3 regions of the Desulfosporomusa polytropa genome follow, and region 1 is predicted to be linked to each of the others. Evidence: riboswitches for the same ligand, from Rfam matches in the RefSeq annotation. Region 1 holds a riboswitch; each other region holds the start of a gene.
The links. Region 1 has a riboswitch for molybdenum cofactor ahead of ACZ449_RS17695 (hypothetical protein). Riboswitches for the same ligand answer to the same signal wherever they lie in the genome.

Region 1 (7,255 bases):
TATAGCATGTTATATGACAAAAAACAATAAAATTACCCATTTAATCCTAAATTTAACCGTATTTAATCAAATTAACAATATAAATCTATATATCGCCGGATATCGCTAATTTAAGATGATTATCGCTAACAATTACGTACTGAAATAATGGTTATATTGGTAAGTGTTCGTTGGTTTGCTAGATCGGCGGCAACACCCCTCCTGTGGGACATGGCAGGGCTAACTGTTTTCAACATAAGCTAACATAAAGTACAATTGAGTTGTGTAAATGAAATAAAAAGAGGACTATCGCACGCACGATAGTTCTCTTTTTAATATATCAAAGTATAAGATTTGGGAGTCGCGGAGGCATTATAAAACAAGGGGTGTCAAGTACAAAACCCGGCACAGGCAGCCGTAAGGTGGTACCTCGGTATCCCTCGTAACCCCCGTAACCCCCCGGCCTTTGCCGGAAAAAGCGTTCCGCAGGAGAAAAGCCGGGCGGTATTCCGTTAAAAAATCCGTACTGTTTGAGCGTGAACCGGTACCCCGATAATGGACACTATTATAAAGTCCGTATCGGGGTTTTTGTATGTTCATAGAACGAATAAATGTATATAATGAAATTATTAATTACCGGAGGCGGAATTTTAGTGAGTAATATATTCTATAGCGAATCGGATCAACACATCCTTCTGAGAAACCCCAATGTAGAGAAAGTAACTGACCGCTATATCTCGTATCATTCCGATTTTAAAATTAGAGCGGTCAAAGAATACTTATCTGGAAAGAAGCCTAGACAAATTTTTATTGACAATGGCTTCAATCTTCAACTAATAGGAGACGATAAACCATTTGTCTGTATCAAAAGATGGCGTATCATTTTCAAACAGCGTGGTGAGCAAGGTCTGAGAGAAGCGGGACGAAGTTCAAAAGGTATCCGTTTAACAGGCAGAGAGTCGTCCATTGAAGATAAGTTAAAAAAGGCCGAGGCCAAAATTTATTTTCTTGAGGCAGAAAATGAATTGTTAAAAAAGATACGGGAGAAAGAAAGAAGGCGTTAAATGCTGCAGAAAAGTTCCAAATCATATATCGAGTCATACGAAAGTATCCGAAGTATCGTATGATTAGTTACTTATGTGAGATAGCACAAGTTAGCCGTAGCGGGTTCTATGCCTGGCTGAAGGCAGCACCTAGTCGATACCAGAGAGAAGAGCATGACAGAAATGATTATAAACTGATTGAAGAAATATTTATTGCTACTAAAAGAAAGGGTGGCTGGCGCACGATAAAGATGAATCTAGAAAGAGAGTACGCAATTCTTATGAATCACAAGAAGATTTTGCGTATTATGCGAAGGTTCCAATTGGTTACGGTGGTGAGACGGAAGAATCCGTATCGAAAAATGGCAAAGGCAACTCAACCTCATAAAACGGTATGTAATCTGCTAAAGCGCAAGTTTGATCACCACGAGCCGCAAAAGGTCATGTTAACCGATATTACCTATCTATATTACGCCGAGGGGCGTAAGGCTTACTTATCGGTCATTAAAGACGGATCAACAAGAGAAATTTTGGCTTACCATCTATCGACTTCTCTCGAAATGGGTCTTGTGATGAAAACGCTGGACCGATTACAGGAAACTTTGGGCGGAAACATCCACCCTGACGCAATTATACACTCGGATCAGGGATTTCATTATACACATCCTGAATTTCAGTGCAGGGTGAAAGAATTATTGATAAAACAGTCCATGTCTAGGAAGGGCAACTGTTTGGATAACGCATCAATGGAGTCATTCTTTGGACATATGAAGGATGAAATTAATATAAAAGAGTGCCAAAGCTTTACTGAAGTTCAGAATAAGATCGATGAATACATTGAGTATTACAATTGCCAACGTTACCAATGGGGATTAAAAAAGATGACCCCAAATCAATATCGGGATCATCTTATCGCTTCCTAAAACGGATTTCTTCTCACTGTCCTAATTTAGGGTACCAGTTCACGTAGCGAGTTTGCGGATTTTAGGAATATCGCCCGGCTTTTCAGCTTTTGGAGGCTTTGGGCCTAGACCTTTTGTTACTTTTGGGGCAATGCCAAAAGTAAAACCCTTCTCCTTGTATTCAAATTCGTAATTAATGCTGGTTCATAGTTCGACAACACGGCCGATATCATTATGTACTGTGGCATTTCTTGCTGCTGTTTCTGCTGCATAGTCCGAATCTGCAGCGTTGACCATCTGGTGAATGGTAAGGGCAATATTAGTATTAGGCAAAAACACTAGATGCTTATTATAATAGCGAATTGGTTTGATCATCTTATAAAAGCAATCGTGGCTAAATTTGCACCGAACATTGGCAAAAATAATATCGGCATGGATAATCAGTGCTTCGTCAAAGTTGCTTGTGTCGCCAAAAAGATATACAAAGTGGGGGAGTTTGCGCTTTAACTTGGCTTGCCAGTTTTCAGAACCGCCGATAACCAAGGCATGAATAGTGCTTAGTCTTTTTAAAGCCGTCTCTATATTGTAATGTTTATTGGATATTGCTGCTTTAAAAATAGTATCAGAGTGAATTGTTTTTATGTCTGCGATTTTTCGAGGGTGATCTTCGATTTGCGCAAGTTTAGTTTTAAGCAGTTGATTTTCCTTGGTCAATGCATTTAACACGAATTTTTGTTTAAGAATCAGATTGTTAATCTCTTCTTCCTTTAAGGCTAGTAAATTAGTTTTTGCAGTCAAATCCGCGCTCATTCTTCGGACCTCTGTTTCACAAGTCTGAAGCTGCTTTTGAAGATTATTCATTTCAGCATATGGAAATGGGGCATTGTGTTCAAAATAATATTTTTTCGTTTTCTTATATTCTCTTACGAACTCAAGTAAATTTAAGCCAAACATTACAAATTCAGCACAATCTAATTCCATCTCTTCTTTGCTTTGTTTATGATTAGAGCGAAATAACTCTGCAGTCATCTTAACAATATAAAGGCGGCAAAGAAGTTCTACATCTCGCTCCTTAACCTGCGTCAAGAGTTTTGGGGAAAACAATGATATTCCTGCTATTGACGACAGATATGCGCTGCAGTGGGCCAAGCCCTCCCAGCAGTGGTCGCCGTTCCAGGGATCGCGATAATTATGAAAGACTTTTTGATATATCAAATTTTTTAGATAGCGGGCCACTTTTTTTACTGATGCTTTATTCAGTCTGCCTCGTAATTGTTGAATTTCGCTAGTACCATCAAGTTTGCTGGCAAGTGTTTGGATAATAGATAAAGTCTCAGGAGTTGATACAATTGCCTTTTTTCCTAGAGCACATGTCATAAACATTGCGAATTTTAAGGAGGCCTGCGGTGGTAAGTCGATGGCTGGATACAACGCAATGAAAGTCTGGAGATATTGTGTTGCGGCGCCTGTAAGAAGATTATGGTGCTGACTATTTTGGGTGGATTCAGCGTAATACTCCGGCTTAACAGCTGTTGATAAATCGATTGTTTCGGAGTTCTTTATGTAATAGTGCAAATCATTCCAGTGTTTTGTTAGGCTGCGTAATAGCTGTTCGAATAAGGGAGAATCGCGACCATCTTCTATAGCCGCAAGCAGCACCCCTAAATATTTTACGGCATAACATTGCCGTTCAATACCGCTGGTAGTGAACAAAGGGTAATTTGCATAGGGAGAAAGGGATGCTGCGGTCTGGTAGCGTGTTTTATCAGTTTCATAGAGTGCGTCAATCTCCTTGTATGCCGAGGTTGTATCGGCAGCGAGTTGAACAAAAAGTGGAAGCGTATCTACAGAGACATTGTCGACTATTAAAGTGAAATCGGAAATCTTCATAAGGCATCACCATCTCTTATGTAATCATGTATTGTTAAATTTCCTTTTGGAGCTATTTTAAAGCAGAACATGTGCTTTGTAGGGGCTTCATTTTTGAAAGATTCGTAGCGTATGCAAACTGCGTTTTGCTGTGAACTGGTCGGGGTCATTTTGGTACGCTGCTGCATTTTTTTTTGCACTGTGTTCGACACTTTCCTGTTGGTAAGACTCAGTAATAATTGTACCTTGCTTGCCGTTAGCTGCTTGTATTGCTGATTTGATTGCAAGAAGAGATTTCGTAATATTTTCAAGGTTGTTTGTCAACGATACAATGGTATTGGCATAGGCCTCAAAAGTGAAGTTGTTCTTAGTCAATTTAGCTTCTTGGAGGGTTTTATAGGTGTCCACAAGGAGTTCCTGAAATGCGTGTTCTGAATATTCTAAGTCAGTTAACGTGTAGCAACCGGGTTCGCAGTCGACCAATAGCATGATTTTTCCGTTTTTTAAAATATCGCTGTGGGTATGGACTCGCTCGAACATAATTTTTCCTCCTATCAAAATAGTGTTATTGACATACAAATGTTCTAGGGTGGAGCATATGCAGGATAGTAAACTTCTAATAAATCAAAATTGCCAAGCTTATCCGGGATGGAAAGGCTTGGCAATGAATTTAAGCAGGCGCAAATCGGATCATAAATAGGCACAAGGAACTGCGCCGCTTAAAATATTGCTCCTTTCCAAAAGGGAGATATAGCCGTTTCCCGCTATACCGATCGGCCGGTTACCATACCTTGAAGGATTAGGTAAATCGGCTAAGAAGCAGACTATTCAATTGTGAGAACTTGAGATAAAAGGCATTTTGATAACAAGAACTAACATAAACAAATATAAACAAGTATAATACTATTATATTTGCTGAGATTATATAAAGCAATAGGGTTGGTATATATTGAGTAGAAAAAATTTAGTTTAGCGATAATGCCGGTAAATATGGAATTATGCCTGTAATTACTGAGTTTTAAGGCTGAACAAGTGTTACTTAAAGAAGTATTTATTATATGGTAATTGCTTGCAATTACCATATAATAAATACTATAATAAAGTTATGTTAGTTTATGTTGGTATAAATTTGTTTATTTTTAAATTAGGGGCGGTCAGGTCATAGCATGGAATTGTGTATTAAAAGATGCTGACAGACATGAGCTTGTCCTGGAGAAATAGCAGCCAGCGCTACTGGCAATGCGAGGGGGAGTTATCTGTGAAAGAGAAGGTTGTAGTTAATTGGCTGTTTATACTGGTTGCAGTTCTGGTTGTCGCCGGAACAATTTGGGCAACAAAGCCTGTTGTCCAAACGCCGGTAAAACTGACCGAGCCTATGGAAATTAATATTTCTGCTGCGCTTGGGCTGAAAGATGCTCTGCAGGATATTCAAAAAGAATATGAAGCGTCTAATCCAAATGTAAAACTTGTATTTAATCTTGGTCCTGCTGGAGTTTTACAAAAACAGTTAGAACAGGGTGTCATGGCAGATATATTTATTTCTGCTTCACCGAAACAGGTGAATGATCTGCAAAACCAAAATCTCGTAGTAGCTAGTACCCGAAAAATACTGGTTAGTGATAAATTGGTACTGGTGGTTCCGAAAAACTCTCAATTGAAAATCGAAGGTTTTCAAGATTTAACAAGGGTCACAAGGTTTGGTATGGGCGAGCCGGGGACTGTGCCGGCTGGTCAATATGCTATAGAGTTACTTAAAAATATTGGTATATGGGAAGCTGTTAAAGATAAAGCCGTACAGGCTAAGGATGTTCGCACAATCATTGCCTATGTTGAGACAGAAAATGTTGATGCAGGAATTGCATTTTCGACGGTGGCCGCGTTAAGCGATAAGGTCAAAGTAGTCGCGGCTGCGCCAGATGGGTCGCACACGCCGGTTACGTTTCCAGCAGTGGTTATGGCTAATTCTAAGCATCCCCAAGAAGCCGAAGCCTTTTTGACATATCTTTGTAGTCCACAAAGTGCAGCAGTCTTTAAGAAATATGGTTTTACTTTTGTTGGTTCAAACCAATAAAGCAGATGATATTGTTAGTAGGTTAACGTAAACGGCCTTGCCTCCTGTGTTGATCAGGAAGCAAGGCCATTAGTATGACTGTTTGCCGGTATTACAATTACCTGGTTTAAGCTATGCCGCTAGTTAATCCTCACAAGGGAACCTTAGCCCCCAGTCGGCACGGGCTGTATCCATTAATCGCATTACTGCTAGGGTATTTTGATGAGTCATGATATCACTCTCCCTTTTTTTAGCGCGCAAACAAGTGACCGTTTCCCGTATTTGATATTCAAAACCATTAATCTCAAAGGGTGAATCGACAGTGGATTGTGTACCATCGTTTTTTTTCAAAGTAAAGTTTTGGAGTGCGGAAAAGTTGGGGAGAATAATCTGGCCTTTAGTACCGAAGACCACAGCTTGTGGTTCGATAACAGAGCCAATGGTTGTAATTAAGTGGGCAGTCATGCCGTTTTCATAAGCTAACATGATACTATTAAATTTATCTGTGCCATATTCGCCCATAATGGCACTTGAGCACATCTGGGCAGGCTGATAGCCTAGCAGCATGGTTGCCACCCCGAGGGCGTAAACACCGATATCCAACAAAGCACCTCCGGCCAGGTTAGGATCAAATTTTCTTACATACCTCGCCCCGGTGGGGGCAAAGCCATATTGGGCCCTGAAATGAATTATGTCCCCAATAGCACCTTCGGCGATAGTTTTGCTAAGCTGCTGGTAGGCTGGGAGAAATTTTGTCCAGAAGGCTTCCATCAGAAACAAATTTTTTTCTTTAGCCAGTTGAATAAGGGCAGTAGCTTGCTCTATGTTGACAGTAAATGATTTTTCACAAAGAACATGTTTGCCATTCTCTAAACAGAGTTTCACGTTTTCATAGTGGGAAGAATGTGGGGTAGCAACATAGATAACATCAATCTCGGGATCACGCACTAACTCTAAATAACTACTATAGGCGCGTGGTATACTATAACTTGTGGCAAATTGACGGGCAGATTCCTGGCTGCGTGACGCGACAGCTAAGAGAGTGCCGCAATCGGGTAACTGGGGAAAAGTGTCTGCAAATTTTTTCGCAATCGTACCTGTTGATAGGATACCCCAATTTATCTGTGTCATGATAAAGCCTGCCTTTCAGGTAGAGTTTAATTTCTATTAAAGTTAGTTTATAATAGAAATTAATATAAAACAAGAAGAGGGATTCATATGCAGATCGGAAAAAAGGTAGTATGCCACCAGCTTATTTGCCTGCTTGTCGGACTTTTGCCTGTTATGTTTGCCAATAGTGCATCTGCCCAGTATCTTAACGGTATTCCCGTATTGTTATATCATCATGTGAGTGAGGACAACAGTGATTTACCGAATTTAACGGTGACACCGGCAGAGTTTGCACGGCAGAT
Region 2 (7,255 bases), 790 kb from region 1:
GCGGTTTTTCATCTACATCGTAGATAATATCGCTTGGTTTCTTGCGTTTCATATTTGACACAGACAACCTCCCTTTACTAAAAAAAGAACCATACCAAAATATTCTTTGCAATCCACGAATTTCCTGCAAATTCATAAACGCCTTTTCTATTTTGGATTCCACCACTTAAGCGCAAAAATAGACGTCATTTCAATAAAATAAAGTTTCTCTCCAATTTTTAGTTTTTTGAAAGGTTTTTTCTATCAGACTTGTGAAAATGCTTTGATTCCTATATCATTAAAATGCAGTTAGGTTTTCTTAAGATATTCAAAGGAGATGATAGTAAATGAAAAACTATCGACCGGACATCATGCGAATTCTTTTAGGTTTGTTGCTGCTTACGCTGGTGATGGTGACTGTACCAAATCCGGCTTCAGCCGCAAACACAGCCACGCTGGAATTGATTAACAATCGACCAGAAATTGTATATGTAACTTTTCATGGTTGGGATGCCAACCGTAATACAGATTATACCAAAGGCTGGTTTATTATCAATCCTAATTCCTCTACTACAATTACAATCGAACATTATGGTGATTGGGAACAAGTCCTTGGTTTGTATGCCATATCAAACAGTTGCGTCTGGCAAGGCGATCCCAATGCGAATCTATCTGATCCAGATATTTCGTCACCAGTTAATACCGCTAGTAATTTCCAATATTGGGGTAAAGGTGGAGAATATGTTAGCTCGAAGGATTGGACAACTGTCTATTTCTTTTCTATTAAGGAAAACGGAGCCCACGGTCAATTTTCCTACTCCTTTGAATAATTGAATCTCGCCCGTATAGCGGGCATTTTCTTCGCTATGTTTAGATGCTGGGTGCGAAACCAGACCTACATAAGCAAAAGCCGCCAATTGTCTGCACGATTACAGATAATTAGCGGCTTCTCAATCTTTGAACAACCTTAATTTCACTTTGTATCTAGCCAACTATTCTTACGAATTAACTTGTGGCCCCTCAGTTGTAGTCTCAGTTGCATCTGTAATCGTAATAACCGCATGATTCAGCACATATTGGACTGCCTTGTCTGCTTTTAAATCAAACGACACTTTGTTAACTAGTGGACCAATGTTCTCTTTTTTGGCGTTTTCTCGTGCCATACCGATACTAATACCGAATGCCTCAATGCCATTATTTAATTCTTCGTCAGTTACTTCGAAATTCTTCTCTTCAATAATTTTTTCCAACAGACAATTGGATTTGATAACTATTTTAGCGTTTTCCCACATTTGTTTTTTGAAACTTGCAAAATCCATATTGTTCATCTGAAGATACAGTTCAATGGTTCCTCCCTCAGCTTTTAAATGGTTTGTAAACTCCTCTAGCATCGACTGAGCTTGCTGCATGACAAGGGGTTCGGGAACATCAAACTCACATGCATTCAATAAAGCCTTAATAACAGCTTGTTTTTTCATATTCAAATCACGCTGAGAAGCCATTTCAACAATCTTTTGCTTAGCGTCTAAACGTAATTCCTCCAGACTATTCAATTTTGCCACTTCCTGGGCAAACTGATCATTTAATTCTCTAAGTTGAATGTTTTCAACATTTTTTACTTTTACCTTGAAAAATGCATTTTTACCAGCCAATTGAACTGCCGGATGTTCTTGGGGAAAGCTAACTTCAACATTCAACTTATCGCCTTTTTTTACCCCCACCAATTTTTCCTCTAAGCCAGGAAAAAATGAATCTGAACCAAGAATTATCTTACAATTTTCTTCTTTTCCCCCAACATCAGTATCTTCTACTGTACATTCATAATCAATGGTTACTGTATCTCCAAGGGCGGCATGTTCTTTGGCCTTATCAATGACTGTTTTGTTTTTCGAACACAAGTCTTGCAAATATTTCTCAATATCCTTTTCAGTCACTTCGTACGGTTTTGGTACTTTGATTTCTAAGCCTTCCAGTTTTCCAAGGCTAACTTCAGGTTTAACTGGTACACGCACCTTAACATTAACCGGTTTTCCTTTTACGATATATCCTACTTCAATATCAGGTTCGCCAATAGTTTTTAAATTCAGTTCCTTAATGGCAGCATAATATTCATTTGGTACAACAAAATCAATAGCATCTTCATAGAGCACTTCTGGTCCATATTTCGATTCCAATCTTGAACGTGGTGCACTCCCTTTCCGAAAACCAGGGATATTATATTTTTTAACGTTCTTTTTATACGATTTTTCAAGACCTTCCTCAATTTTTTCTGCTTCAATCATAAACTCCAAGTAAGCTTCACTGTTTTCTACTTTTTCTAATGTTGCATTCATAAGGTTCATACTCCTTTTATTCAATTATCGATCCAATTTTGAGGCTCCTACTTAAATAAAAAAAGAAGCCTGATTTACCAGACTTCCTTCGCACAATAGGGGCAGGCATAAAAATTACTCTTCATACCCTTCGGTCATTACTTCCGGAATGGAAACTAATGACTCGGAACTCATCTTTATTATATAATTTTCTTGAAATTTCTATAAAATCCTGCAAAAAAGTCAACTAGTTACCCGGAAAACTTTTCGACAATTTACGACAAATTTCTACTCTTTCAGATTATTCCACGGATAAAACAAAGTAAGACGCCATACGCTATGTAATAAGGTGAACAAATGTACCAAAGAGTTAAATTTTCGCTCTATAACAGTTAGCAAGCACAACAGGCTCAGCGAGACCGAAACGATCGACGCCAGAAAGCTCTAAAAATTCATAGCAAATCTATAAATTGGAGGAGATATCATGACTAAGCCCGAAGCTTACCCTGTAGAACCGCCAAATGCCCCTAGGCGTACAAAGAATAATGACAACGATATACCTGAACCACTTTCAGGATCTAAGAAAGTAAAAAATCAAAGTCACACTGGTCAGCGCCACGGAGAAGGCTCCTGAATTTTTATTACACAATGGCGAATACCTAAATTTATAACCGCTAATAGCCATTACGACAAATGAAGTTAAGCCCCCGGCTTCACACACGCCGGGGGCTTAACTATATATCAACCAGTTTTTCATCAACAAAAAAGCTGCAACCGATTATATATGTTGCAACTCGTTTGTAACGTCATTCGGATTTTAAAATATCCGCTTGTTCCTTATGGGCAGCGGCCTTTTTCTCAGCGACTTTTTTCAGTTGTTTTTTCTTATTTTTAGGGCTTTTATCTCCCATTCGTTAAACATCTCCTTTTATCTAAAACCTATAATCATTATACCACCCTTTGCCATATAGATTATTTCAATCGCTCTACCCATTGCCTTATATCCGCTCAAAAAGAAACTATAGAATCTAAGTTATTCATAGTTTCCGCTAATTTCTCCCGAATCAGCCCGTTTTCTCACTTTTTCTCAATATACCATTTTTCGTCCAAATTACTTTATCTTGTTCTTTTGGGAAAGGGACAAAAATACTATTTCATCGATTGACATGTATCGCAGAAAACCGTGCATGTCGGATCCTCTCGCATATGGCCTGCGCCCCATTCGGCCAGCTTCATCAAAGGCGGTATTATGCTCTTGCCCTTGTCAGTCAATGTATATTCCACTCTTGGCGGAACTTCATTGTACTGCTCACGATGGACAATACCGTCTGCTTCCAAATCTTTTAGCGACTGCGACAACATCATATTTGTTACACCTGTCAGCTTACGCTTGATACTGCTGTACCTTGTCGGCAATCCACTGGCAAGCATACAGATTATTGGCAGTTTCCACTTACCGCCTACAACATCGATAGTATAGCGAATAGGGCAAAGTAGATTCTCTCCAGCATAGGTTTCATCCACATCCACAATCTTCTTATTCATGCATACTCTCCTCGTATATGGTATGGTTTTCCATACTTAATCATTAAAATCTGCGTACTTGTATTAAACTGATTTTGTAATACAATAATAACATAAAACATTATAAAGGAGCGATTTACTATGAATGAAATTATGGATTTTTTATCGGCAAGCAGGGTCTTTTATCTGGCAACAACCGAAGGAGGTCAGCCACATGTTAGGCCAATGGGGTTTGTAATGGACCATGACGGAAAACTGGCTTTTGGTACTTCTAATCAAAAAAATATGTACAAGCAGCTTGTGGCCAATCCCACAGTGGAAATCTGTTGTGTTGATGCCAAATATACTACCCTTCGCATCTGCGGTAAAGCGGTATTCTGCACCACAGCGGAAACACAACGCAAGGCACTGGAGATAATGCCTGCTCTCGCTAACATGTACGCCGTAGGCGATGGAAAGTTCGAGATATTCTATTTGGACAATATCCAGGCAGTGTGCCAAACTATGTCAGGTGAAAAGAAGATATTGACGGTTTAAAGAGCACCTTAATGAAATTTTCTCCCTGGGCGAGACGGAAGTATGCGCGCGATAGCGTGAATGCTTTCGTCTCGCACCAGGGAATTATATTTTACTGGTGCAATCAGCCTGCATACCGATCTCATTTGTAATCATCAAGTAGGTTCTTTTGATTAACTCTGTCATTTGTCCTCGTCATTTTTTTATGCCTATTTTCATACCATAAAGCTGCTTCGTCAACAAAAGCCCGCGCCGTTTTTTCGGAAATCTTTGTATTTTTTTCTTTATCGATAAGCTTGGCACGTTCTCCCAGCAATAAACGGTAATACTTCCGGGAAAGTTGCGTCTCTTCATTTATTTCTGCTTCAATCATAGCAATGGCTCTGTGATCTGCAACTGTTGTCAGCGCCAATAACTGCAGTTGTGGCTTACACTGAACTGACTCAGACGTTCTTCCTGCGTCCACGGCTTCCCGTAAAAACCTTCGACCACACCGCGCAACGGTATCTGTGCCATAGCGATCGCACTGTGGTCAAAAATCAAAAGCATCATCAACAAAAATCCAATACGTAATATCAGCAGCAAAAAAATACCCCCGCTCTTACTATTCAAGATCAGCCCGCTAAGCGAGAGACCTGTGCTGTGCCATTTCAGAAACTCCACTTAACTCTTCTTAACAGTAAACTGTTTCTAGTCTATTGGGAATGAGCTCCTATTTCTGAAATGTAGTTCCACTAGTTATCTGTATTTCTGTTTAATCTAGTTACTTCAGGTCGGCTTGAGATTATTGATTCTGGTTCGCGCATCCGCGTATGTATATGATTGCCCTTAAATGGGTCAGAGAAGACCGTCCCTAACCCAATTATCAGTAATAACTGCCCAATAAGTACCTCAATCGCTACAAACATCCTTGCAAATGAGGTTTTAGGAGAAATGTCCCCATAACCTACAGTTGCAACTGTAACAGTACTTAGATATAGACAATCGGCGTACACTTTCCATTTATTACTATCTAAGTAATAGATTACTCTGCTCCGAGGAAGTTTTGCTGTCTCCAATATGTTTTTTAGTGGTACTTGACCTGTAATATTTGTCAAAAATAGCACGCTCTGATTTTCCGGCAGTTCCCAAGAATCAACACTAGACCATAGTCTCCCCCCTATTCCTTGGAATGCATTTTCATTATTAATACGCAAATTATTCTCTATCATGTAATCTTTAACTTCAACAGTGTCATGTACAGATATGCTATTATAGTAAAAATATTTATTTGAAGCATCGAATAGATCATAAACAAATGATAACAATAAAAAAATTCCTGCGAATGATACAATAACATATAGATATCCAGCCAATATGTATTTAAGGCGAGCAATACTTGTGAATTGAAAATCAAATATTCTAGTTAAGAAAAACCACATTACCCTGGTAATTATGGCAAAACAGAAAAGAAAAATAACTATAGCAACTGCTATATGAGAGCCCTTTCTAATATCAAAATACTGACCGACTAAATCTGGAAATACCAGTGGTACGATAACTGATACTATTGCAATAAGAAATTTTTTTTTGCTGTTAGCCATCTTGACCCCTTCCTCACATCTTAAAACGTATTTTCCTATACAAAAATACTAAAATTATCCGCTAACGCCCCACATTTTTGTAAATGTGCTAAAACAAGGGTTAGTTATAATGATTTTTGAATGTAGCCTCACGATGTTCTATATTAACCATTAAGTAAAGAGACATAATCCACCAGCAAAGGTGAATTATGTCTCTATTTCTTTAGCTACAATATTTTTCCTGCTACATTTACAAATTTTCTTCAAATTAAGCCTCTTCAAATTGTAAGCCTTAATTGCAAAAATCCGTTTATTTCTCGCACATGTTGTCTATCAATATGAGAGTATCGCCATTAAATGTTAAAACACTGCTTCCGTAGGACCAAACTGAATCGCCACTTCCAATAGGATTTTCCGATATACTGAGAGGAGACCCCCAGCTTAGCTCTACTTGTTTTTTGGTCATTTCCTTGTCTACTAAGCCAGCATCAATTTTATCCCATACCTCCTCAGACCAGCCAAAACTGGATCGAGGGTCGTCTTCTGTAAACAGTTCTTCCTGCCAAGGCAAGGTCTGTTTCCAGTCCGAAACACTTATATTGCTCCAACTATATGCAATTGGCATTATCGCTCTTTTCCCATCAACCGAAACAACCAACCAGATTGGTTCATTGGTGCGGACTCCGTCATAAATGTTAACAACCTTAGCCTCACTGCCAATTTTGATAGGTATGACTTGGGGTGCGCTCCCACTCCCAAGACTGTCTTCCATTTGTAAAAAACGTTTCTTTACATATACTTTTTTACCCAGGAACTGGCTGCGCGCCTGATTTAAATCAGATTCCAGTAATAATCCCTCCAGTTGACCGCGCACTGTACGCCCTACCAACTTCATTCCCGTATTTACTTCTGTCATATATATGAGATACTCGGTCTGACCGGTACCGGCAGGAAAATCAATTACACTAGTTACCCTGACTCGTTTGTAAACATGCGCAGCGTACGGAAGCCTAACCGAACGATCTCCTACCCAGCCACGGTCGGCATCGGTAGTTTTAAAAATTTCATAGCCTTCTTCCTGCCGATCCTTGGGCATTGAATGAAACAAAAAAGTTTGCCCGCCCCACTGTTCAGGAGTCAAACTGGGCGAAGCTGTGTCCGCAGCTGATACTCCAACTGGCACACTGAATTCCATAAATACCACCATTAGAAACATAACTAAAATGTACCGCAAATTCATCACTCCTTCCTTTATTGCCAAAATATAATTGGCAAAACCCTATTTTTAGAATATTCTTCTTTTTTTATATGGATTCCTGCAAATAAAAATAAGTTCAGCCCCCAGATCTAAATGCACCCCAA
Region 3 (7,255 bases), 2.4 Mb from region 1:
TTTGCGCATTTACTTCCCAGACATAAATATTTTCCTTGCCAATATCCAGCAACCTCGGGATATCTTCTTTGCAGATAACATGTCCTTTCCTAAAAGCTTTGCCTTTGCGTTTTCCCGGAATAATTTCAGTGACATCATGACAGAGAACCATACCTTCTGCCTGATATACAGAAACTGCTCTCATTGATTGCCCTCCTTAGCTGATTCTCATCTACATACAACGTGTTAAATATTTTTGCAGGTAGGTGGTGCGTTGGCAATGTATCACCTACCTGCGCCTGCAAACTTCTTTACTGCGGAATATATACCTATGTAATTTCTTGCAATACTAAATATTTGTAATATATAACTGCAAGATTTATACCAACTATAAATACCTCCCAAAAAATTAAGAATCAGTAGGGTTTCACCCTGCTGATTCTCTAAAATTCTGCTACATGTACCTCAATATGTTCACAAGTGTCACTTAAAACTGTCACATAAAAGTGACAGTTTTATCCACTATTTATATATTTCGTACTGTTTCATTTTTCTGTACAAGGTATTTCGCGAAACTCCCATGCTTCGCGCTGTCAGACTAACATTTCCTCTATGGGTAAAAAGCATCTCAAGAATTTCCTGTCGTTCATGTTCCTCTAGCATAAAACGCCGCCCCTCTCTCCCACAAAAGGATTCTGCAGCGTAATGGATTGAAGAAGTCTGTTTCTCGGTATCGGTAACAGCTGCTTGCAAATTACATATTTCTTTCGGCAAATTCTCTAGATTTACTATTTGCCCTTCTGTCAGACTGGCAATCCGTTCTACCACATTCTGAAGTTCACGCACATTCCCCGGCCAATCGTAATGCACAATTCGGTCAACCACTTCTGTAGTAACTACGAAATTTCGACCATGTTTGTCTAGCTTTTCCAAAAAGTAATTAAATAATGCGATTATATCCTCTGAACGTTCTCGCAGCGGCGGTATTGTAATAGATATAACATCTAATCGATAATACAAATCTTTGCGAAACGTCCCTTTTTCGACTTCTTTCAATAAGTTTTTGTTGGTAGCGCAAATCACTCTTACATCAACAGGAATTACCTTATCACAGCCAATTCTATTTACTTTTCTCTCCTGTAATACCCGCAAGAGCGCTACCTGCTGCTCTAATGGCATATCGCCGATTTCATCCAAAAATAACGTTCCCTCACAGGCGAGTTCGAATTTACCTGGCTTGCCCCCGCGTTTAGCCCCGGTAAAGGCACCATCGGCATAGCCGAATAGTTCACTGCCAATAAGTTCCCGAGGTATGGCTCCGCAGTTTACCGCGATAAAAGGCCCGGCATTACGCTCACTCCGATTATGGATAGCCTGGGCAAATATCTCTTTGCCTGTACCACTTTCGCCTTGAAGCAGCACGCTGGATATTGAGGTCGCAGCAAGAGAGGCTATCCTGACGGCTTCCAGAATGGCTTTACTTTCGCCAATAATATCACTAAACTGCAAGGTCCCATAGTTTCCATTAAAACGATTCACCAAATTTTGAATTCGTTTAATGGGCCGCAGAATAATAACGCCGCCTGTCACAATTCCCTGTTCATCGGTAACAGGCTCCCCTGAAGCCCAAAATTGACTGACTTCACCATTAATATCCAGCAAGACTTCAGTATCTGGACAGGATTCTTTGCACATTAGCATCCTTCGAACAAAAGTATTTTTAGTCCCTAAAATACTTTCCACCTGAACTCCGCGGGTATCCTCAGACTTATTTATACCAAAACCAAGTATTTTTTTGGCAACAGGGTTCAGTTCGCTAATAACTCCATTATTGTCCACCATAATTACGCCATCAGACATCGTATTGAAAATATTCGTCAACCGGTTATTAATTACACTTAGTTCCTTATTTTTCTTGCGAATCCCCAACTGCGCCATAATTGCTTCCGCTGCCGCCATAACCATCCCCAGTGTATGCAGATGCGCAGCAGTCGATTTGCCGGAAACATCTAAAATTCCTAGCACGTTTCCCCACTCATCAAGTATCGGGGCTGCCGAACAGGTCAGACAGTGATGTTTGCGGCAGTAATGTTCAGATCCTGAAACCTGAATCGGCTTCCCTGTAACCAATGTTGTACCAATGGCGTTAGTACCAGCCTCAGCTTCACTCCAACTTGCTCCTTGAAAAAAGCTCACAGTCATTGGATTCGTCAGGGTATCCTTATCGCCAAAAATTTCCATAACATAGCCACGCACATCAGTTAGTGCCACAACAAATCCAGAGCCTGCAACAATTTGATACAAGTTATCCATAAATGGCTTAGCAATAGTAATAAGGTCCTTATTTTTCCGCAACATAACCTGCAGACTAGCAGTTTCCAATCGGTGATGAATTGCTTCATCATTGGGATTAACCTTGGCTTGGCGACACCTTACCCATGAGTCCAAAATTTCTGGTCTAACCGAGTACTTATAACTTTTGTCAGCACTTTTTAGAGTGGCTGTAAATTTTAGCCACCCGGCCCAAGTACCATCAACTGTGTTCTCGGCATACATAGCCATAAGTTCATCCTCCTGTACTCATTTTTCAAAATACCATTTCCCGAAAAAAACAAAAAACAGAGCACGCCAAAAGGACGAGCGCTCTGTCTCAATAACTAGCACTGACTCCTTTCCGCACCGGGAGGCTTATCGGTTTCCCAATAAACCCGTTGACCTGATGGTCTTAGTTTCCTTTAGCCCACCAAATTCGGAGTTACTGAATATTCAGTTCAGTTTATAGTATTCGGTATTTATGACGAAACTCCTGCACATCAAGTAAATAGGTTTGAATATACTGGAAATCCCTTTACCTAATTTCAAAAAAGACCACTACGCTAACTCACCCATTATACATGCTGGTAGCCGTCCACGATAACCTCAAGTTGTCCTGTATGCGGATTAAATATCAAGCCGTGAATAGGTACATCCTTAGGGATAAGTGGATTATTACGGATTTTTCTAACTACTTCTTCTATATTATCTACCGGATGATGAAAGTGATCTATCCAATTTATTAACTCTGCTTCTATCATTTTGATGGCATCTGGTGAAATTCCACGTGCTAACATCTTTTGAATAAGACTGTCAGCTGTTGTATGAGCTAATCCACAGTCAAAATGCCCAATCACCATTACTTCTTTTACACCCAGCTCGAAGATACTTACAATTAAGCTGCGAATCGTAGCTTCAAACGGACCAGTCACCGAATTCCCGGCATTTTTTATCACTTTTGCTTCGCCACGTTTGATGCCCATTGCTGGCTCTAAAAAATCTACTAATCTTGTATCCATACAAGTAAAAATCGCTAAATGCCGATTAGGCAATTTATTATTCTCGGGATAATCTTGAATAGCTCCTTCCACTAAATATTCCATGAAATTACTATTAGCTGCTAGTACTTGTTCTAAAATATTCATAACGAATCTCCTGTTATACTATCTGGTTTACTGCAAATAACTATCGGCGTTTGTTCTTCTCTTTTATTGATCGGTTTGCTTCTTTCATCCCGCCAAGACTTCCAAACATCCGTTTGACCTTTGCTTGTTCAAGCTGGCGTGAGTTCATTCCCTGATAGGTCAACTCGGCCTGGAGTTTTTGGTAGCTTATGAGGCGTTCGATCAATAGGGTACCGGTTTCAATAGCAGTTTTTATCGCACAACCAGGCTCATTCTGATGGCTGCAGTCGTCAAAACGGCAGTTTTGCGCCAATTGTTCGATATCGGCAAAGGCTTTAGACAAATCGGCAGTTTCTAGCTGCAATTCACGCATACCAGGAGTGTCGATCACTACACCGCCTATTGGAAGCACGATCAGTTGCCGGTGTGTTGTTGCATGGCGTCCTTTATCATATTGATCGATTTCTTTGGTTACAAATACTTCGGTGCCTGCCAAGCGGTTGATTAACGTCGATTTGCCAACGCCTGACGAGCCGATAAATGCCACCGTTTTACCAACGTCAATATATTTCGTAATCTCAACATAGCCTTCCTCACTCAGGCTAGACGTTACAAGTATATCGACGCCTGGGGCAATCGGACGCAATTCAGACAGTTTTTCAGATAAATTAGAGCAAAGGTCTGCTTTGGTAAGTATGATCACGGGGATAGCCATACTATCCCACGCGATAGCCAGATAGCGTTCCAACCGCCGCAGATTAAAATCATTATTTAGTGACATGCAAATAAAGATCGTGTCAATGTTGGCGGCTATAAGCTGACGTTCCTGCGCTGTTCCGGCCGCCTTGCGCTCAAGCATGCTTGAGCGCTGCAGAATCACATTAATGATAACATGACCAGCAGTGTCGCAAATACGGTCAACCATAACCCAATCTCCAACCGTAGGATAATCGCTCTTATCTTTCACGGTAAAGACGAGCTTACCTGAAACCTCAGCCGTCATTTCACCCTCTTCAGTAATGACTTTATATAAATGTTTGTGTTGAACTGACACTCGTGCTATGTATAACCCAGCATAAAGTCTTGATTCTTGTTCCAATAATTCGGTCAGTCCAATTGTATATAAATTAGTTTTACTCATGTTATTTGTCCCCCCATCGGTTATCTCAAATTAAAAATCAGTAAGGAGGGCAAAAAGGCAGTTGTTATCCTGCAAGCACCTCCCCATTTGATACCGACTCCGCAATATATGCTTTAACCATAATATCCAACTCCTTTCCTTGTATTTTTAGTATAGCACAACAGCCGTAAAATCATAGGACCGGCATGACAATTATCGTACGACAACTAAATTTTTAAACATTACCTAAAATACAATCGGCGCTACGGCATTTTGCAAAACTTCAATGACGCTCCAGGCGGCAATTGCGCTGGTACGGGAATAGATGTTGAGCTCGGTGCGTACTTCCTCACCTTGGATTTCAATCTTGTATTCATCGCCTTTGAAACCCGGTACGGCGGTGATATTCATGGTTGTATTTCCCGGACCAGCGCTGGCAAGAGCGGTCGCGATTGCCACATTTACTTTGGTTGGCAGGATGGCGATTGCTTCCTTGGTTGTCCCGCTGAATACCTGCTGCGGCGACATGATATCCATTAATTCATCAGTGAACAACGGTGTATTTTTAAGCGAAGCCGGCGCTTTCTGCGAGCTAATGGAAGCTGTAATCGGGCTCATCAACGCAGCGGTACGCAGTACATCAAAGCCACCTACGGCACCACTGGCAATGTATACACGTCGCTGGTTCTGAGCGGCGGTATTTTTTATGCATTCGTAGAATTCCCTGTCTGCAAAGGCGCCGATTGACAGCACAACGATATTTGAGCCACCGTTCAATATTGTTTCACTATATTCCTGTATGGCTTTTACCGATGCAGCTTCAGCTGTGTAATCTGGCTTCATCGCCATAAGTTCAGCAATATCGGCACAGGCCTTGCAGTTGTGGCGCTTGGCAAATGCATTTGCATGATCGTAGTCTCTTCCCATAACTGCAATAAGTTCATATTCTGGCAGATAACCGTCTCTCAAGGCATTAGCTACAATTTCATTAAGATAGCCACAACCAATAAGTGCTAGTCTAATTTTCCCCATGGTATGCATGTACCTCATTTCAAGTTGTTGGATTATATATCTTAAAATTACTACAAAACCGCCGTTACTAACTTCTTTTTTTCTTTCTGTTCATACATAAGCTTATCACAAAGTTGAATAGCCTCCTGTATATCATTATAGTTATTGTTATATATGGTTATGCCATAACTAAATTCAATACGATATGACAGGTTGCCGCTTTCGTTATATGCATTGATTTTATCAATTAGTATTTTTATATATGTTTCTACTACTTCTCTATCATTCTCGTTGAGCAAGACAATAAACTCATCACCGCCCATACGGAAAACTCCGTTTCCTGCGAAAACAGCTTCTAACTGCCGCGAAAATAACTGCAATGCTTTATCGCCCTCATGATGTCCTAACATATCATTAATGCTTTTAAAATCGTCCAGATCAATATTTACCACTGCTACAACAATATTACGTTTTCTACGCAAATTTGTAAGATATTCATCATAAGCTATGCGGTTACCCAATCCTGTTAATGGATCAAGCTTGATCTGTCTATACACAATAAAAATATAGTTAAATATAACAGCAATCGCTACACTATTCCAAATCGTTAAATATATTAAATAGTACAACTGAATGCTAGACAGCACCGCGGGAAATGTTGTAAGCAAACTGAAACTTACTAGTTCTTCTCTAGTAAGTTTCTTGCGGCTATCATATAGCAATAGAAGGTTTACTGTGTAATAAAAATAGCTTATTAATGGTGAAACAAAAAACAGTGGTCCCCGTACATAAATATTCTCATTGCTTATACTAAAAATCCAATTAAACTGGCAGCTACCTAATGATAGAATACTATGTATAACAAACGGTACACTTAGCCAAAGCACCATACTTATATTTATTTTTTTGTATTGGTGCGTTATTTTATATACATACAGTGCCACACATATTGGTACCAACGGTGTCAACACAAAACCTAATGTATCTACCAACTTATGTGCATTAATAAAACTAATGTAATTACTAGAATTAAGCACTACACTGAAAATTTCTAATACCAAAATTACTATTGTTAAAAACAGCAATACCCAAAACGACCTCAGTGCTTGCTTCTTTTCTTCAAAAAAAAGATAAGCATGTACAGCAATACTAGACAATACTAGTACCATAAAAATATTCATTTGAATCATATGCAAAGTGTTAATTGCTCAGCACACCCTTCAATAACTCTAGTAATATCTAATAAAAGCAGTATATAAGCAAAATAGTCATAGATTACTTTACTAGTAATCTATGACTATTTTCTTCATCAAAAACAATATATCCTGCATGAGTCTTACAAATCTTAACAAAAACTCTCTTGGGTGTGTACATAGAGATATAATAATTTCATTAAGGCTACTCTAACATGATCTTGCTGGATTTTTTTGAAAGACCACAATCAGCCAGCCCAAAGATAGCCCAACAAGCATCGGTAGTACCCAACCCATTCCAATAGCAAACAGTGGTAAAAAAATATGATACAATGCCAACAAGTTTTGAATGAAGGACTCATTCTTAATAAGTTCTGGCAGTGCATTAAGAGCATCGCCTACACTGGCAAACAATGTACACATCGTTGTTAATACATATACAATCTGACGACACTTAAACAGTGGCGATAAGAATGCCAAGATGATCAAGGTAATTGCTAATGGATATAGAAACA

Region 2: it holds a riboswitch for molybdenum cofactor, as region 1 does, so the genes downstream of both, tig (trigger factor) here and ACZ449_RS17695 (hypothetical protein) in region 1, are expected to answer to the same signal.
Region 3: it holds a riboswitch for molybdenum cofactor, as region 1 does, so the genes downstream of both, ACZ449_RS06680 (sigma-54-dependent Fis family transcriptional regulator) here and ACZ449_RS17695 (hypothetical protein) in region 1, are expected to answer to the same signal.

Annotation. Positions count from the first base shown of each region.
Region 1 is NZ_AP042400.1:3,398,096-3,405,350, reverse strand. Features, by position in the region: partial or broken gene ACZ449_RS17705 (IS3 family transposase) at 633-1,945, shown strand; gene ACZ449_RS17700 (hypothetical protein) at 2,129-3,814, opposite strand; gene ACZ449_RS17695 (hypothetical protein) at 3,902-4,333, opposite strand; molybdenum cofactor riboswitch at 4,509-4,624, opposite strand; gene modA (molybdate ABC transporter substrate-binding protein) at 5,052-5,864, shown strand; gene ACZ449_RS17685 (Gfo/Idh/MocA family protein) at 5,988-6,974, opposite strand; gene ACZ449_RS17680 (polysaccharide deacetylase family protein) at 7,062-7,255, shown strand, end outside.
Region 2 is NZ_AP042400.1:2,612,515-2,619,769, forward strand. Features, by position in the region: gene ACZ449_RS14125 (uracil-xanthine permease family protein) at 1-52, opposite strand, end outside; gene ACZ449_RS14130 (hypothetical protein) at 327-809, shown strand; gene tig (trigger factor) at 978-2,312, opposite strand; molybdenum cofactor riboswitch at 2,380-2,493, opposite strand; gene ACZ449_RS14140 (small acid-soluble spore protein P) at 2,776-2,925, shown strand; gene ACZ449_RS14145 (winged helix-turn-helix transcriptional regulator) at 3,441-3,836, opposite strand; gene ACZ449_RS14150 (pyridoxamine 5'-phosphate oxidase family protein) at 3,957-4,352, shown strand; gene ACZ449_RS14155 (hypothetical protein) at 4,474-4,797, opposite strand; gene ACZ449_RS14160 (beta-N-acetylglucosaminidase domain-containing protein) at 4,734-4,916, opposite strand; gene ACZ449_RS14165 (potassium channel family protein) at 5,066-5,914, opposite strand; gene ACZ449_RS14170 (hypothetical protein) at 6,204-7,133, opposite strand.
Region 3 is NZ_AP042400.1:1,028,335-1,035,589, reverse strand. Features, by position in the region: gene ACZ449_RS06685 (molybdopterin-binding protein) at 1-184, opposite strand, end outside; gene ACZ449_RS06680 (sigma-54-dependent Fis family transcriptional regulator) at 502-2,541, opposite strand; molybdenum cofactor riboswitch at 2,632-2,746, opposite strand; gene ACZ449_RS06675 (beta-class carbonic anhydrase) at 2,868-3,437, opposite strand; gene rsgA (ribosome small subunit-dependent GTPase A) at 3,478-4,557, opposite strand; gene ACZ449_RS06665 (aspartate dehydrogenase domain-containing protein) at 4,783-5,568, opposite strand; gene ACZ449_RS06660 (GGDEF domain-containing protein) at 5,619-6,716, opposite strand; gene brnQ (branched-chain amino acid transport system II carrier protein) at 6,951-7,255, opposite strand, start outside.